2 regions of the Streptomyces sp. NPDC058092 genome follow, and region 2 is predicted to be linked to the other one. Evidence: riboswitches for the same ligand, from Rfam matches in the RefSeq annotation. Region 2 holds a riboswitch; the other holds the start of a gene.
What was found. Region 2 has a riboswitch for glycine ahead of gcvP (aminomethyl-transferring glycine dehydrogenase). Riboswitches for the same ligand answer to the same signal wherever they lie in the genome.

Region 1 (7,699 bases), on a different contig from region 2:
GCGTGAATACGCCTCATTGTGCAGATCGTGGCACGCGGAAGACCGAAGAGCACTGCCGCGCCGAAGGCAACCGAGCCCGAAGGCAACGAGGAGGGACTACGAACGGCGTGACGGCAGCATCTGACCGAGTGCCATGAGGACCAGCCCCGAGATCATCAGGGCATTCGCGCCGAAGAAGTGGATCTCCCAGGGCGGGGGTGGCACGATTCGGAAGTAGAAGAGACCCTGTATTGCGCAGGGCGCGCCCAGGAACAGTGCTCCCAGGCCGTGGAGCGAGGGTCGGGTGACGTGGCGGCCCACCCCGGGCAACGTCCAGCCGGTGCGTATCGACGCCGTGCCCAGGGCGATCAGTAGCAAGCCCCCGAGCATGCCACTTCCCACGACCCATTCCATGCGCGCCCCTCGCTGTTCCCGGCGCAGGCACCCCGCGCTGCGCACGGATCCCGCCTCTGTCAATTATCCAGGCAGAGGCGGGGTATTGACCAGCTTGTTCAGCACTCGATGATGTTCACCGCGAGCCCGCCGCGCGCCGTCTCCTTGTACTTCACGCTCATGTCCGCGCCCGTCTCCTTCATGGTCTTGATGACCTTGTCCAGGGAGACCTTGTGGCTGCCGTCGCCGCGCAGCGCCATCTTCGCCGCCGTGACGGCCTTGACCGCGGCCATGCCGTTGCGTTCGATGCACGGGATCTGGACGAGACCGCCGACCGGGTCGCAGGTCAGGCCGAGGTTGTGTTCCATGCCGATCTCGGCGGCGTTCTCGACCTGCTCGGGGGTGCCGCCGAGGACCTCGGCGAGGGCGCCCGCGGCCATCGAGCAGGCGGAGCCGACCTCGCCCTGGCAGCCGACCTCGGCGCCGGAGATCGAGGCGTTCTCCTTGAAGAGCATGCCGATGGCTCCGGCGGCGAGGAGGAAGCGGACCACGCTGTCCTCCTTCTCCGCCCCGGTGGCGCCGCCGGCCGCGAAGTTCATGTAGTAGTGCAGCACGGCCGGGATGATGCCCGCGGCGCCGTTGGTGGGCGCGGTGACGACCCGGCCGCCCGCCGCGTTCTCCTCGTTGACCGCCATCGCGTAGAGGGTGATCCACTCCATCGCGTGGGCCTGCGGGTCGCCCTCGGCGCGCAGCTGGCGGGCGGTGTTCGCGGCGCGGCGGCGGACCTTGAGGCCGCCGGGCAGGATGCCCTCGCGGGACATGCCGCGCGACACGCACGCCTGCATGACGCGCCAGATGTCGAGCAGCCCGGAGCGGATCTCGTCCTCGGTGCGCCAGGCGCGCTCGTTGTCGAGCATCAGCGAGGAGATCGACAGTCCGGTGTCCTTCGCGAGCCGCAGCAGTTCGTCGCCGGTGCGGAAGGGGTGCTTGAGGACGGTGTCGTCGAGAACGATCCGGTCCTCGCCCACCGCGTCCTCGTCCACGACGAAGCCGCCGCCGACGGAGTAGTACGTCTTCTCCAGCAGCGGGGCGCCCTCGTGGTCGAAGGCGAAGATCGTCATGCCGTTGGCGTGGTACGGGAGGGCCTTGCGGCGGTGCAGGACCAGCTGCTCGTCGGCGTCGAAGTCGATCTCGTGCATGCCGAGCAGATTGATCCGGCCGGTGGTACGGATGCGCTCCACCCGGTCATCGGCGGACTCCACGTCGACCGTACGGGGCGACTCGCCCTCCAGACCGAGCAGGACCGCCTTGGGGGTGCCGTGGCCGTGACCGGTCGCACCGAGGGAGCCGTACAGCTCGGCGCGTATGGAGACGGTGTGGGCGATCAGGCCCTCGTTCTTCAGCCGGCGCGCGAACATACGGGCGGCGCGCATCGGGCCGACCGTATGGGAGCTGGACGGGCCGATGCCGATCGAGAACAGGTCGAAGACCGAGATGGCCACGGGTGACTCCTAAGGGTTGGTAGACGCCGTTGTCTGCCGGGTGGTGCGGTAAGGACCGGTCGGCCCGAAGAGCAGCGGGGCAAGGGATGGGGCACCGCGCTCACTGCCCAGTGTGCGCGGTGCCCCGCCCGAAAGATGACGAAGTGTGTCCTGTATTACTCCAGGGACGACCCTCGTTACGGACTACTTCAGGCCGGGGTACAGCGGGAACTTCTCGGCCAGCGCGATGACACGGGCCTTCAGCTCATCCGCGTCGTAGGACGGCTTGAGTGCCGACGCGATGATCTCCGCGACCTCGGTGAAGTCCTCGGCCTGGAAACCGCGGGTGGCCAGGGCCGGCGTACCGATCCGCAGACCCGAGGTGACCATCGGCGGCCGCGGGTCGTTCGGGATGGCGTTCCGGTTGACCGTGATGCCCAGCTCGTGCAGCCGGTCCTCGGCCTGCTGGCCGTCCAGCTCGGAGTTGCGCAGGTCGACGAGGACCAGGTGGACGTCCGTCCCGCCGGACAGCACGGAGACACCGACCTCGGTGACGTCCGGCTGGACCAGACGCTCGGCGAGGATGCGGGCGCCGTCCAGGGTGCGCTGCTGGCGCTCCTTGAACTCCTCGGTCGCCGCCACCTTGAACGAGACCGCCTTGGCCGCGATCACGTGCTCCAGCGGACCACCCTGCTGGCCCGGGAAGACCGCGGAGTTGATCTTCTTGGCGAGCTCCTGCGTCGACAGGATGACGCCACCGCGCGGACCGCCGAGGGTCTTGTGCGTGGTGGTCGTGACGACATGGGCGTGCGGCACCGGGTTGGGGTGCAGACCCGCGGCCACCAGGCCCGCGAAGTGCGCCATGTCGACCATCAGGTACGCGCCGACCTCGTCCGCGATGCGGCGGAAGGCGGGGAAGTCCAGCTGACGGGGGTACGCGGACCAGCCGGCGACGATCAGCTGCGGCTTGGACTCCTTGGCCAGGCGCTCGACCTCGGCCATGTCCACGACGCCGGTCTCGTCGACGTGGTACGGGACCACGTTGTAGAGCTTGCCGGAGAAGTTGATCTTCATGCCGTGGGTCAGGTGACCGCCGTGGGCCAGGCTTAGGCCCATGATCGTGTCGCCCGGCTTCAGCAGCGCGAACATCGCGGCGGCGTTGGCCTGCGCACCGGAGTGCGGCTGGACGTTCGCGGCCTCGGCGCCGAACAGCGCCTTGATGCGGTCGATGGCGATCTGCTCGACGACGTCGACGTGCTCACAGCCGCCGTAGTAGCGACGGCCCGGGTAGCCCTCGGCGTACTTGTTGGTGAGGACGGAGCCCTGGGCCTCCATGACCGCGACCGGAGCGAAGTTCTCCGAAGCGATCATTTCGAGGGTGGACTGCTGACGGTGGAGCTCGGCGTCGACAGCGGCGGCGACGTCCGGGTCCAGCTCGTGGAGGGAGGAGTTGAGAAGCGACATCAGGTGGTCCCTTGGGTCTCAGTTGCCGGAGAACTCGGTGTACTCGTCGGCGGAGAGCAGGTCCTTCGGCTCCTCGGCGACGCGTACCTTGAACAGCCAGCCGCCCTCGAACGGAGCGGAGTTCACCAGCGACGGGTCGTCCACGACGTCCTGGTTCGCGGCGGTGACCTCACCGGTCACCGGCGAGTACAGGTCGCTCACCGACTTGGTCGACTCCAGCTCGCCGCAGGTCTCGCCCGCGGTCACCGTGTCACCGACCTCGGGGAGCTGGGCGTAGACGACATCGCCGAGCGCGTTGGCGGCGAATTCGGTGATACCGATCGTGGCCACACCGTCCTCGACGGCCGACAGCCACTCGTGCTCCTTGCTGTAACGCAGCTGCTGGGGGTTGCTCATGACCTGAATTCTCCTGTACGCGAGGGAGTGCTGATGAACGGTGGTCTTACGGTGTGAGACGGGACTACGTCACTTCCGAGGTGCGCGGACGTCACTTCTGACGCTTGTAGAACGGCAGCGCCACGACCTCGTACGGCTCGTGGCTGCCCCGGATGTCCACTCCGACGCCCGCGGTTCCGGGCGTGGCGTGCGCGACGTCCACGTACGCCATGGCGATCGGCTTGCCCAGGGTGGGCGACGGGGCGCCCGAGGTGACCTCGCCGATGACCTCGCCCCCGGCGACCACGGAGAAGCCGGCGCGCGGCACGCGGCGGCCCTCGGCGATCAGGCCGACCAGCTTGCGGGGCGGGGCGGTCTCGGCGTGCTCGGCGGCGGCCCGGAGGGCCTTGCGGCCGACGAAGTCGCCCTCCTTCTCGAACTTCACGACGCGGCCGAGACCGGCGTCGAACGGGGTCAGCCCGGTGGTCAGCTCGTGCCCGTACAGCGGCATGCCCGCCTCCAGACGCAGCGTGTCGCGGCAGGAGAGCCCGCACGGGATCAGGCCACGGGAGGCGCCCGCCTCGGTGAGGGCCCTCCACAGCTGCTCGGCGTGCTCGGGGGCGACGAACAGCTCGAAGCCGTCCTCGCCGGTGTAGCCGGTACGGGCGATCAGTGCGGGGACACCGGCGACGGTGCCGGGCAGACCGGCGTAGTACTTCAGGCCGTCCAGGTCGGCGTCGGTGACGGCGGCCAGGATGGCGGGGGACTCGGGCCCCTGGACGGCGAGCAGCGCGTACGCGTCGCGGTCGTCGCGCACCCCGGTGTCGAAACCGTCGGCCCGCGCGCTCAGCGCGTCCAGCACGATCTGGGCGTTGCCGGCGTTGGCGACCACCATGTACTCGGTCTCGCCCAGCCGGTAGACGATCAGGTCGTCCAGGATGCCGCCGTCCTCGGCGCAGATCATCGTGTAGCGGGCGCGGCCCACGGCGACGGTGGCGATGTTGCCGACCAGTGCGAAGTTCAGGAAGGCCGCGGCCTCGGGGCCGGTGACGGTGATCTCGCCCATGTGCGACAGGTCGAAGAGACCGGCCCTGGTGCGGACCGCGTTGTGCTCGTCGCGTTCACTGCCGTACCGCAGGGGCATGTCCCAGCCCGCGAAGTCGGTCATGGTCGCGCCCAGCGAACGGTGCAGGGCATCGAGGGCGGTGAGACGGGGGGCGGTGCTCATGGATGGGGCTCCCAGGGCATGACGACGGAGACGATCCCTCCCCATCTGTCATCGGAACCTGAGAGGTTCGCCGAGAGCCCCCTGAAGGGTTCGGCTTGCACCTTGGGTGGAGCCGCAGAGCGGCCCGCTTTTCAGATCTGCCTCATCCACGCGGTACGGGGCCTGAGAGATTCAAGGGAGGAACTTGCTCCTTCGGCGCCCGGCACATGCAGTGACCGGAACTCTCCCGCGCGGATTCAAGCGGCCTTTATGCAGTTGGCCGGGTCATCATCGCACGCATCGCGCCGGGGTGGGTCCCCGGTCCCTCGCGGGAATCAACGGCGTGGACGGTTGTGCCGCATTACCTTTTCTTTACACTTCAGGGGCATGTGTGGGGTGATCCGGCAGGGGGAGGGGCGATGACGTTGCAGCGGTACGCGACGACCGCGGGGGTCGCGCACGGCGCGATGCCCGCACAACCGGGGGCGGTGCCTGTCACGGAAGCGCGCGGCCCGCACGCGCCCGTCGTGCGGGACCTGCGGGAGCGGGGCGGGCGCAGCCCGCGCAGCCTGCACTTCGCGGCGGGCGACGTGGTGGTGGTGTCCGGGCTGCCCGGCAGCGGCAAATCCACGCTCATCCGGCGGGCGGTGACGACGGCCCACGCCATCGACTCCCAGGACACCCGGGACCGCTGGGCGGGGCTCGTGCCCGGGTTAGTGCCGTACGCCCTCTACCGTCCCCTCGTCCGCGTCGCCCACTACTGGGGACTGTGGCGGGTGCTGCGCTCCGGTGAGTCCGTCGTCGTCCACGACTGCGGAACCCAGGCGTGGGTACGCGGCTGGCTGGCCCGTGCCGCGCGGCGCCGGGGCCGCGTCCTGCACCTCGTCCTGCTCGACGTCACACCGCAGACGGCGAGGGACGGCCAGCGGGAACGCGGTCGCGGCGTCTCCGGATACGCCTTCGCCCGGCACCGCAGGGCGGTGGGGAGGCTGCTGCGGGGCACCGAGACCGGCCTGCTGCCGCCCGGGTGCGCCTCGGCGGTGCTGCTGGACAGGGAGGCGGCCGGGCTGCTGGCCCGGATCGCGTTCGCGGACGTACAGGGCCCGGGAGCCGGACGTTAACCTTCTGCCGGAAAGCTTGGGGAAGAAGGGGAAGCAGTGGACATTCCGGCACAGGGTCAGTCCCATCCGCGGAGCGGATGGCCCGCCAATGAGCTCGAAGAGGTGCTGATGGCCTCGGTGGGCAGCCCGGAGGCGGGCGGACGGCTCGTCGAGGTGCTCGGGCGCAGCCAGGTCTGGGTGCCTCTGCCGGGCGGCGGCGGACCCGACTCCCCCGACCTGGACCTGCCGACGCTGGAGATCGAGGGTGCCGCGTATGTGCCCGTATTCAGCTCCGAACAGCAGTTCCTCAGCTGTGTCGGCACCGCCATGCCCTTCGCTGTCGCGCCCGCCCGCGATTTCGCCCGCGGACTGCCCCCGCAGCTCGGCATCGCGGTGAACCCGGGCGGCGCTGTCGGGATGCCGCTGCCGCCGCCCGCCGTGGCCGAGCTCTGCCGCGCCGGACGCGCCCTGCTGGACGGACCGGCCGGCGGCGGCCGGGTCCGGCTGTACGAGCCGGACTGGAAGGAGGAGCCCGTCGACTTCCTCGCCGCGGCGGCCGGCGAATTCGAGGAGAGCGGTGTCGTGCTCACCGCGCGCCGGACACTGGCCAGCATCGAGGGGGGCGAGCCCGTCCTTTTCATAGGCGTGGAGTTCTCCACCTGGGAGGGCGCCGGGCGCAATGCCCCCATGGACGCCCTCGGCCGTGCGCTCGGCCGCGTCGAGGTGCCCTGGCCGGTCAATCTGGTCCTGCTCGATGTGGCGCAGGACCCGGTCGGGGACTGGATGCGGGAGAAGGTCCGGCCGTTCTACCGGCGCGAGACCCAGTAGCACGCCGACGGCTCCGGAGCCGATTGCAGCGTCGGCCCATGGCGTCAAGTCGGTGTCAGGACCGGCGCATAAGCTGGTTTGATGGCTGGTGCCACGGCATCATGCCGCACCCGTGTGCCCCGGGAGCGGCGGGCCGACACAGTGGATCGAAGAGGGGCGGGACCAGGTGAGTGCGTCAGGCACCGCGGCGGCCGGGCAGGTCGAGCACATGCTGCGCCAAGTGACGCCCGGGCGCTACGACGCGTACGAGGCACTGCTGCAGGCTCTCGCGAACGACCGGATCTGGATGCTCCTCTGGCACGGTCAGGCGGGCTCGCCCGACGCCCAGTACGGGAACATGGAGGTCGACGGCCTCGGCTACGCCCCCTGTGTGACCTCCGCCCAGGAGCTCTCCGCCAGCGGCTGGAACCGGGCCCATGAGCTCGTCACCGGCCGCGACATCGCCCGCGCCCTCTTCCCCGACCGCTGGGGCATCTGGCTCAACCCGCACGCCCCGGGCGGCGGCGTCGGCATCCCCTGGCTGGACCTGCGCCGGATCGCCACCGGCCTCGACCGGATGCCCGCGGGCCCGCTCCGGCTCACCGAGCCGGCCATCGAGATCCCGCAGTTCTACGCCCTGCTCACGCAGAACGCCCACCACACCCCCGCGATCCGCTCGCTGCGCCGCGCCTGGGTGCAGCCCGCGCTCGGGGTTCCGTATCTCGCCATCGGCCTCGATCTCTACGACACGAGCCAGCCCTCGGTCGACACGGTGCGCGCGATGATGCAGCAGTCGATCGGCGCGGTCCCGGACGGGCTGCCCGTCTCCACGGTCGCGATGTCCGACGAGTACGACCCGGTCGCGATGTGGCTGCGCGCCAACACCCGCCCGT
Region 2 (7,699 bases):
CCTGACCCCGGCCTGTACGAACTGGGGCCGGCCCGGAGAAAACTCCGCACCGGCCCCGACGCATGTCCGCGTCACGCCCTGCCGCTCATGTCTCAGTTGTCGTACTCGTCCAGCGGAGGGCAGGAGCAGACGAGGTTACGGTCGCCGAAGGCACCGTCGATCCGGCGCACCGGCGGCCAGTACTTGTCCGCGGCCGAGACACCGGCCGGGAAGACCGCCACCTCACGGCTGTAGCCGTGCTCCCACTCCCCGCCCAGCATCGCCGCGGTGTGCGGAGCGTTGCTCAGCGGGTTGTCGTCCGCGCTCCACTCGCCGGAAGCCACCTTCTCGACCTCGCCGCGAATGGCGATCATCGTGTCGCAGAAGCGGTCGAGCTCCGCGAGGTTCTCGCTCTCGGTCGGCTCGATCATCAGCGTCCCGGCGACCGGGAACGACATGGTCGGCGAGTGGAAACCGTAGTCGATCAGACGCTTGGCGATGTCGTCGACGGTGACGCCGGTGGCCTTGGAGATGGGCCGCAGGTCCACGATGCACTCGTGCGCTACCAGCCCGGCCGGGCCGTTGTACAGGATCGGGTAGTGCGGTTCGAGGCGCTTGGCGATGTAGTTGGCGGCGAGTACGGCGACCTGCGTCGCACGCTTCAGGCCCTCACCGCCCATCAGGCGTACGTAAGCCCAGGAGATGGGGAGAATGCCGGCCGAGCCCCACGGAGCGGCCGAGATCGGTCCGACACCGGTCTCGGGGCCCGCCGCGGGCTGCAGCGGGTGGTTCGGCAGGTACGGCGCGAGGTGCGCGCGCACACCGACCGGGCCGACGCCGGGGCCGCCGCCGCCGTGCGGGATGCAGAAGGTCTTGTGCAGGTTCAGGTGCGAGACGTCGCCACCGAACCGGCCCGGCTTGGCGAGGCCGACCAGCGCGTTGAGGTTGGCGCCGTCGACGTACACCTGACCGCCGGCGTCGTGCACCTCGGCGCAGATGTCCGCGACGTGCTCCTCGAACACGCCGTGCGTCGACGGGTACGTGATCATGAGCACGGCGAGCTCGTCACGGTGCGTCTCGATCTTGGCGCGGAGGTCCTCGATGTCGACCTCGCCGTCGTCGGCGGTCTTCACCACGACGACCTTCATGCCGGCCATCACGGCGCTGGCGGCGTTGGTGCCGTGCGCGGAGGACGGGATGAGGCAGACGGTCCGCTGGTCGTCGCCGTTGGCCCGGTGGTACGCCCGTACGGCCAGGAGGCCGGCGAACTCGCCCTGCGAGCCGGCGTTCGGCTGGATCGAGACGGCGTCGTAGCCGGTGACCTCGGCGAGGCGCTCCTCCAGCTCACGGATGAGGGTGAGGAAGCCCGGCGCCTGCTCGGCCGGCGCGAACGGGTGCAGCGCGCCGAACTCGGGCCAGGTGATCGGCTCCATCTCGGTGGTCGCATTCAGCTTCATGGTGCAGGAGCCGAGCGGGATCATGCCGCGGTCCAGGGCATAGTCCCGGTCGGCGAGCTTGCGCAGGTAGCGCAGCATCGCCGTCTCGGAACGGTGCTGGTGGAAGACCGGGTGGGTGAGGATCTCGTCGGTGCGCAGCAGGCCCTCGGGCAGCACGTCGGCAGCCGCGGCGTCCAGCGCCTCGACGTCCCCGCCGACGCCGAACGCGGCCCAGACGGCGGCGATCTGCGTACGGGTGGTGGTCTCGTCACAGGCGAGGGAGACGAGGTCCGTGTCGACGAGCCGCAGGTTGACGCCGCGCTCGCGGGCGTCGGCCACGACATCGGCGGCCTTCCCCGGAACGCGCACGGTGAGGGTGTCGAAGTAGGCGCCGGTCACGACGTCGATGCCACTGGCGCGCAGGCCCTCGGCCAGGATCGTCGCGTAGCGGTGGGTACGACGGGCGATCGTCCGCAGCCCGTCCGGGCCGTGGTAGACGGCGTACATCCCGGCCATGACGGCGAGCAGCACCTGAGCCGTGCAGATGTTACTGGTGGCCTTCTCGCGCCGGATGTGCTGCTCGCGGGTCTGCAGCGCCAGCCGGTAGGCCTTGTTGCCGTCCGCGTCGACGGAGACGCCGACGAGGCGGCCGGGCAGGCTGCGGGCGAGCTTCTCGCGTACGGCCATGAAGCCGGCGTGCGGTCCGCCGAAGCCCATCGGCACGCCGAAACGCTGCGTGGTGCCGACCGCGATGTCCGCGCCCAGGTCGCCCGGTGAGGTGAGCAGGGTCAGGGCCAGCAGGTCGGCGGCGACCGTGACGATCGCACCCAGTTCGTGGGCCTGCTCGATCAACGGCTGGACGTTCCGCACCGCTCCGGAGGCGCCCGGGTACTGCACCAGCACACCGAAGACGCCGCGCTCGGCAATCTCTGCCGGGATGCCGTCGGAGAGGTCGGCGACGACGACCTCGACACCGGAGGGCTCCGCGCGGGTCTCGATGACGGCGATCGTCTGCGGCAGGGCGTCGGCGTCGACCAGGAAGACGCCGTTCTTGACCTTGCCGACGCGCCGCGAGAGCGCCATGGCCTCGGCGGCCGCGGTGCCCTCGTCGAGCAGCGAGGCGCCGGAGGTGGGCAGCCCGGTCAGCTCGGCGACCATCGTCTGGAAGTTGAGGAGCGCCTCCAGGCGGCCCTGCGAGATCTCCGGCTGGTACGGCGTGTAGGCCGTGTACCAGGCGGGGTTCTCCATGACGTTGCGGAGGATCACCGGCGGAGTGAAGGTGCCGTAGTAGCCGAGCCCGATCATCGGGGCCAGCACCTGATTGCGGCCGGCCAGGGCGCGCAGCTCGGCGTGGACCTCGGCCTCGGTGCGGGCGGCCGGCAACCGGAGTGCCTCCGCGCTCTTGATGACATCGGGCACCGCGGCCGCGGTCAGCTCGTCCAGCGAGCCGTAACCGACCTGGGCAAGCATCTTCGACTGCGCCTCGTCATCGGGACCGATGTGGCGCTGCTCGAACGGAATACCCTGCTCCAGCTGGGAGAGCGGAGTGCGACGGGGGGTCATGGTGGAGGCCTCCTGGTCTGTCACGACCTGCGAGGGGCACCACGGCGCGGGTGCCCGGACGGCCTCCCCCTCTGTCATCTCAACCTGAGAGCTTCACCGGCGCGCCTTGCGGCGTACCGGCTTTCACCGTCGGTGAGGAAGGGAACCGACGGCGCTCGGCCGCACGGAACCCGCCCTGCTTTCCAGAGTGACCTCGTCCGCGCGGTACGGGGGCCTGAGAGATTCCGGGGAGGATTTGCTCCTTCGGCGCCTCCGGATTCGCTCCGGAGGACTCTCCCGCACGGGGTCAGCAGCCACGACCAGCCTACCAGCGGGATTCTTGGCGGAATTCTCGAGTGGCCAACCCCCCGGATCTGCACTTTTGTAGTGCTTGTGGAGTAGCCGCGACCAGTGGGAGGGACCGTGCAGACCGACATCGATCCGCGCAGCCTGATCGGCCGCAAGGCGTTCGACCGCAAGGGCACCAAGATCGGAACCGTGGACGAGGTGTACCTCGACGACGCGACCGGTGTACCCGAGTGGGCAGCCGTACGTACCGGACTCTTCAGCCGGGACGCGTTCGTCCCGCTGGAACCCAGCGAGTTCGTGGAGGATTCGCTCCGCGTCCCCTTCGACCGGGCGCTGATCAAGGACGCACCGGACTTCGGCGTCGGTCGCCATCTCTCACCGGAACAGGAGCTCCAGCTCTACCGGCACTACGGTCTGGACTCCCCTCCCGAGGAGACCGGCCCGGACAGGGACTTCGGCAGACTGGCCGGCCAGGACGAGTAGTCCACCGGATTCCGCACCAGCGGCAGCGGATCGGCCGGTTGCAACTGCGCGTCGTCGATCCGGAAGGTGCGCACCCGGCCGGGCGCCGACTCCGGTTCCTCGAACCGCACCGTGACCCGGCCGACACCGCTGCCCTGCACCCAGCCATGGCCGTAGACGTCATGGCGTACGTCGTGTCCGGCGGGCCAGCGTCGCGCGGCGAGCTGTTCGGAGGTCTCGGGGGTCTCCTCCCCCGCACCGCCGGCCGGCTCGGCCCCCACGTCCACCGCATCCTCCTCCGCCGCTTCCCCGGTCGCGGCCCGCTCACCGGCCGCCTGTGCGAAGAGGTCCTCCTGCGTGTAGTCGGCGAGCCCCGTGACGCCCACCCCCAGGAGCCGTACGCCTCCGGTGGTGTCCACCGCCTCCAGAAGCCGCGCGGCGGCCTCCCGGACCACCGTGGGGTCGTCCGTCGGCCCACGGAGCGTCTCGGATCTCGTGAGCGTGGAGAAGTCGTACCGGCGCACCTTCAGCACCACCGTCCGCCCGGACCGCCCCGCACCCCGCAGCCGCTGGACGCATCGGCCGGCCAGCCGCTCCACCTCCGTCCTGACCCGCACCCGGTCGTGCAGGTCCGCGTCGAAGGTGTCCTCGACCGACACCGATTTCGCGTCCCGCTCCGCGACGACGGGCCGGTCGTCGTATCCGAACGCCATCCGGTGGAGCGAGCCGCCGTGTGCCTTTCCCAGCAGCCGTACGAGCTCCGCCTCACCCGCCTCGGCCAGGTCATTGACGGTCGTCATCCCGGCGCGGCGCAGATGATCCGCCGTCGCGGGCCCGACGCCGGGGAGGATCCGTACCGGCATCGGTGCGAGCAGCTCCCGCTCCGTGCCCGGCTCGATGAGCAGCAGCCCGTCCGGTTTGGCCTGCTCCGAAGCGATCTTGGCCAGCATCTTGGAGCCGGCGAGCCCGACCGAGCCGGTCAGCCCGGTGACCGCCTTGATGGCCGTACGCAGCTGCCCGCCGATCTCCAGCGCGGAAGCCGTGTCATCGGCCGCCCCACCGGCTTCCAGGTCCACGAAGGCCTCGTCCAGGCTGAGCGGCTCGACCAGCGGGGTGAGCCGCCCCAGCAGCTCCATCACTTGGTCGCTGACCGTCCGGTACAGCAGGAAGCGGGGCACCAGATAGGCCGCATTGGGGGCCAGCCGCCGGGCCTGCGCCATGGGCATCGCCGAATGGACTCCGAAGCGCCGTGCCTCGTACGACGCGGTGGCGACGACTCCGCGTGGCCCCAGCCCACCTACCACGACCGGTTTTCCTCGCAGGCTGGGCTTCGCCGCCTGCTCGGCAGAGGCGTAGAAGGCATCCATGTCGAGATGCAGGATGGTGGGCGCGGCTCTCACATCAATCGATGCTGCCCCATGGCACTGACAATCGCCGCGCCTGATTCCCCGCCCCCGTCAGCCGGCGCGGTTGCGCCGTCGCGCGAGCTCATCGGTGGGGTTGTTCCCGATCAGTGTCTCGCCGGTGTCCACGCGCTCTCCGTGCAGCTGCGACAGCGCGACGTCGACGTCCTGCCACACCACGCCCACGGCAATGCCGAAGACCCCCTGGCCGCCTTGGAGCAGGTCGACGACCTCGTCGGGCGAGGAGCACTCATAGACCGTCGCCCCGTCGCTCATCAGCGTCATCCGCTCCAGGTCCTGGAACCCGCGGGCCCGCAGATGCTGAACCGTGGTGCGGATGTTCTGCAGGGCGACGCCCGTGTCCAGGAAACGCTTGACGATCTTCAGCAGGACGACGTCCCGGAAGCTGTAGAGCCGCTGTGTGCCCGAGCCGTATGCCGGACGGACACTCGGCTCGACCAGCCCCGTGCGCGCCCAGTAGTCGAGCTGCCGATAGGTGATCCCCGCAGCCGCACACGCTGTCGGCCCCCGATAGCCGATGTCGTTGGCCGATGCCACGCCGCCCCCCGCCACCGCCGCCGGTTGAACCGGTTGCCTGATGGTGTGGTCGGCTGTACTCCCCTGCTGCGGATACGGCCCACCCGCTGCCGTACCGTCGCCGCTGCTTCTCACGCCGACCTCCGTCCTTGACCTGCCATCTCGAAGGTAGGAGGTCACTCGGGGTGCGTCAACGATCGCCACACTCGGCACGCCGAGTGATAATCACCCTGAGGGTGGTTTCCCGTGACTCGTGAGCGGGAAAGGCTTGTCGAATGCGCTGACGGCGACCCCGTAGAACGGTCACTGACTGTTGGTGCCGAAGTCCTCCGGCGAGATCTGATCGAGGAACTCGCGGAACTTCTCCACCTCGTCCTCCTGTTCGTCGGGGATGGCGATGCCTGCATCGTCGAGCACCCCGTCGCTGCCGTAGATGGGCGTTCCGGTGCGCAGCGCGAGCGCTATGGCGTCGGACGGCCGCGCGCTCACCTCGACCCCGCTGGCAAAAACCAGCTCCGCGTAGAAGACCCCTTCTCGCAGGTCCGTGATGCGGACCTCGGTGAGCTCCTGGCCGACGGCCTCGAGCACATCCTTGAAGAGATCATGGGTCAGCGGCCTGGCCGGAGCCATGCCCTGCTGGGCAAAGGCGATCGCGGTCGCCTCACCAGGACCGATCCAAATGGGGAGGTACCGGTCGCCTCCCACTTCACGCAGGAGCACGATCGGTTGGTTCGAGGGCATTTCCACCCGGACACCCACAACGTCGAGCTCGTTCACACAGCAACCCTAGGACGTGCTCGGCAGGTTTGGGTAGTCGGGCACCGACGAGATCAGTGGAACCGGACCTTCAGAGCGGTCTGCACAAGGGCCGCGTGAAGTCGTACGGACAGCTCGGCGAGCTCCCTCGCGGTGGCCTCCGCATGCGCTCTGGTCTGCGGATTCCGGTGCCGCCGCAGGGGCGCGACCACCTGCTCGATGAGCCCCGCCTCGCGGTCGGCGGCTGCCCGGATGGCACGGAGGTGACGCGGTTCCAGACCGAATCGGCCCAGATCCGCCACAAGCTTGGCCACCGTGACCATCTCGGCGTCATAGCCGCCCTCGCCGCTCGGAGCGACCAGGCCGTACGACTCCCACTCATCCAGGTCGCTCTCGGTGACCTCGGTCGCCGCGAGCAGCTCGGCACGGCCGATCCGGGCCGCGGTCGCCCTCCCGGACCCCGCGCCCCAGCCACCGTCTGTCAGATCCCGGGGGCCGTCCCTGGAGGGCAGGGCGGACTGATCGCCGCGGGCGAGGGCATCCAGATGCTCACGGATGACCTTCAGCGGGAGGTAGTGATCCCGCTGCATACGCAGCACCTGCGCGAGCCGCTCCACGTCGGCCGCACGGAACTTGCGGTAGCCGGAGGGGGTCCGTTGCGGCTCGACAAGCCCTTCGGCCTCCAGGAATCGAATCTTGGAGATCGTGACTTCGGGAAACTCGTCCCGCAGTTGCAGGAGCACCGTGCCGATGCTCATCGGGCGGTCATCGGCGGTGGCGGTGCCGTGACCGGCACCGCCCGTCGGTGTTCTCAGCATGGACCTTCCCTGACGGGTCAGATGGCCCGCTGGCTCGCGTAGAAGACCAGCCGGTACTTGCCGATCTGCACTTCGTCACCGTTGGACAGAGCGACGGAGTCGATGCGCTCACGGTTGACGTAGGTGCCGTTGAGGCTGCCCACATCCCCGACCGTGAAGCTTCCGTCGGGGCTCCTGCGGAACTCCACGTGCCGCCTCGACACCGTCACGTCGTCGAGGAAGATGTCGCTCTGCGGGTGGCGGCCGGCCGTGGTCAGCTCGCTGTCCAGCAGGAAGCGACTGCCGGAGTTCGGACCGCGCCGCACCACGAGCAGCGCCGACCCGAGCGGAAGGGCGTCGACAGCGGCCTGCGCCTCGGGCGAGAGGGACGGCGCGAGCATCTGCCCGGTGGCCTCCGCCTCGTACGCCTCGAGACCTGAGATGGAAATGGTCGAGGTCGTCTCCGAGGCACGCTCGG

Region 1: linked by a shared signal. The riboswitch ahead of gcvT (glycine cleavage system aminomethyltransferase GcvT) and the one ahead of gcvP (aminomethyl-transferring glycine dehydrogenase) in region 2 are both predicted to bind glycine.

The regions. Positions count from the first base shown of each region.
Region 1 covers NZ_JBHVSY010000010.1:245,390-253,088, reverse strand. The annotation lists gene ACFVV1_RS19220 (hypothetical protein) at 97-393, opposite strand; gene ACFVV1_RS19215 (L-serine ammonia-lyase) at 492-1,874, opposite strand; gene glyA (serine hydroxymethyltransferase) at 2,058-3,317, opposite strand; gene gcvH (glycine cleavage system protein GcvH) at 3,336-3,713, opposite strand; gene gcvT (glycine cleavage system aminomethyltransferase GcvT) at 3,805-4,920, opposite strand; glycine riboswitch at 5,062-5,159, opposite strand; gene ACFVV1_RS19195 (AAA family ATPase) at 5,319-6,020, shown strand; gene ACFVV1_RS19190 (enhanced serine sensitivity protein SseB) at 6,057-6,827, shown strand; gene ACFVV1_RS19185 (enhanced serine sensitivity protein SseB C-terminal domain-containing protein) at 6,994-7,699, shown strand, end outside.
Region 2 covers NZ_JBHVSY010000034.1:68,734-76,432, forward strand. The annotation lists gene ACFVV1_RS36585 (DUF5999 family protein) at 1-5, shown strand, start outside; gene gcvP (aminomethyl-transferring glycine dehydrogenase) at 93-2,978, opposite strand; glycine riboswitch at 3,171-3,267, opposite strand; gene ACFVV1_RS36595 (PRC-barrel domain-containing protein) at 3,381-3,749, shown strand; gene ACFVV1_RS36600 (DNA polymerase IV) at 3,674-5,128, opposite strand; gene ACFVV1_RS36605 (MerR family transcriptional regulator) at 5,186-5,803, opposite strand; gene ACFVV1_RS36610 (bifunctional nuclease family protein) at 5,972-6,445, opposite strand; gene ACFVV1_RS36615 (MerR family transcriptional regulator) at 6,499-7,242, opposite strand; gene ACFVV1_RS36620 (FHA domain-containing protein) at 7,260-7,699, opposite strand, start outside.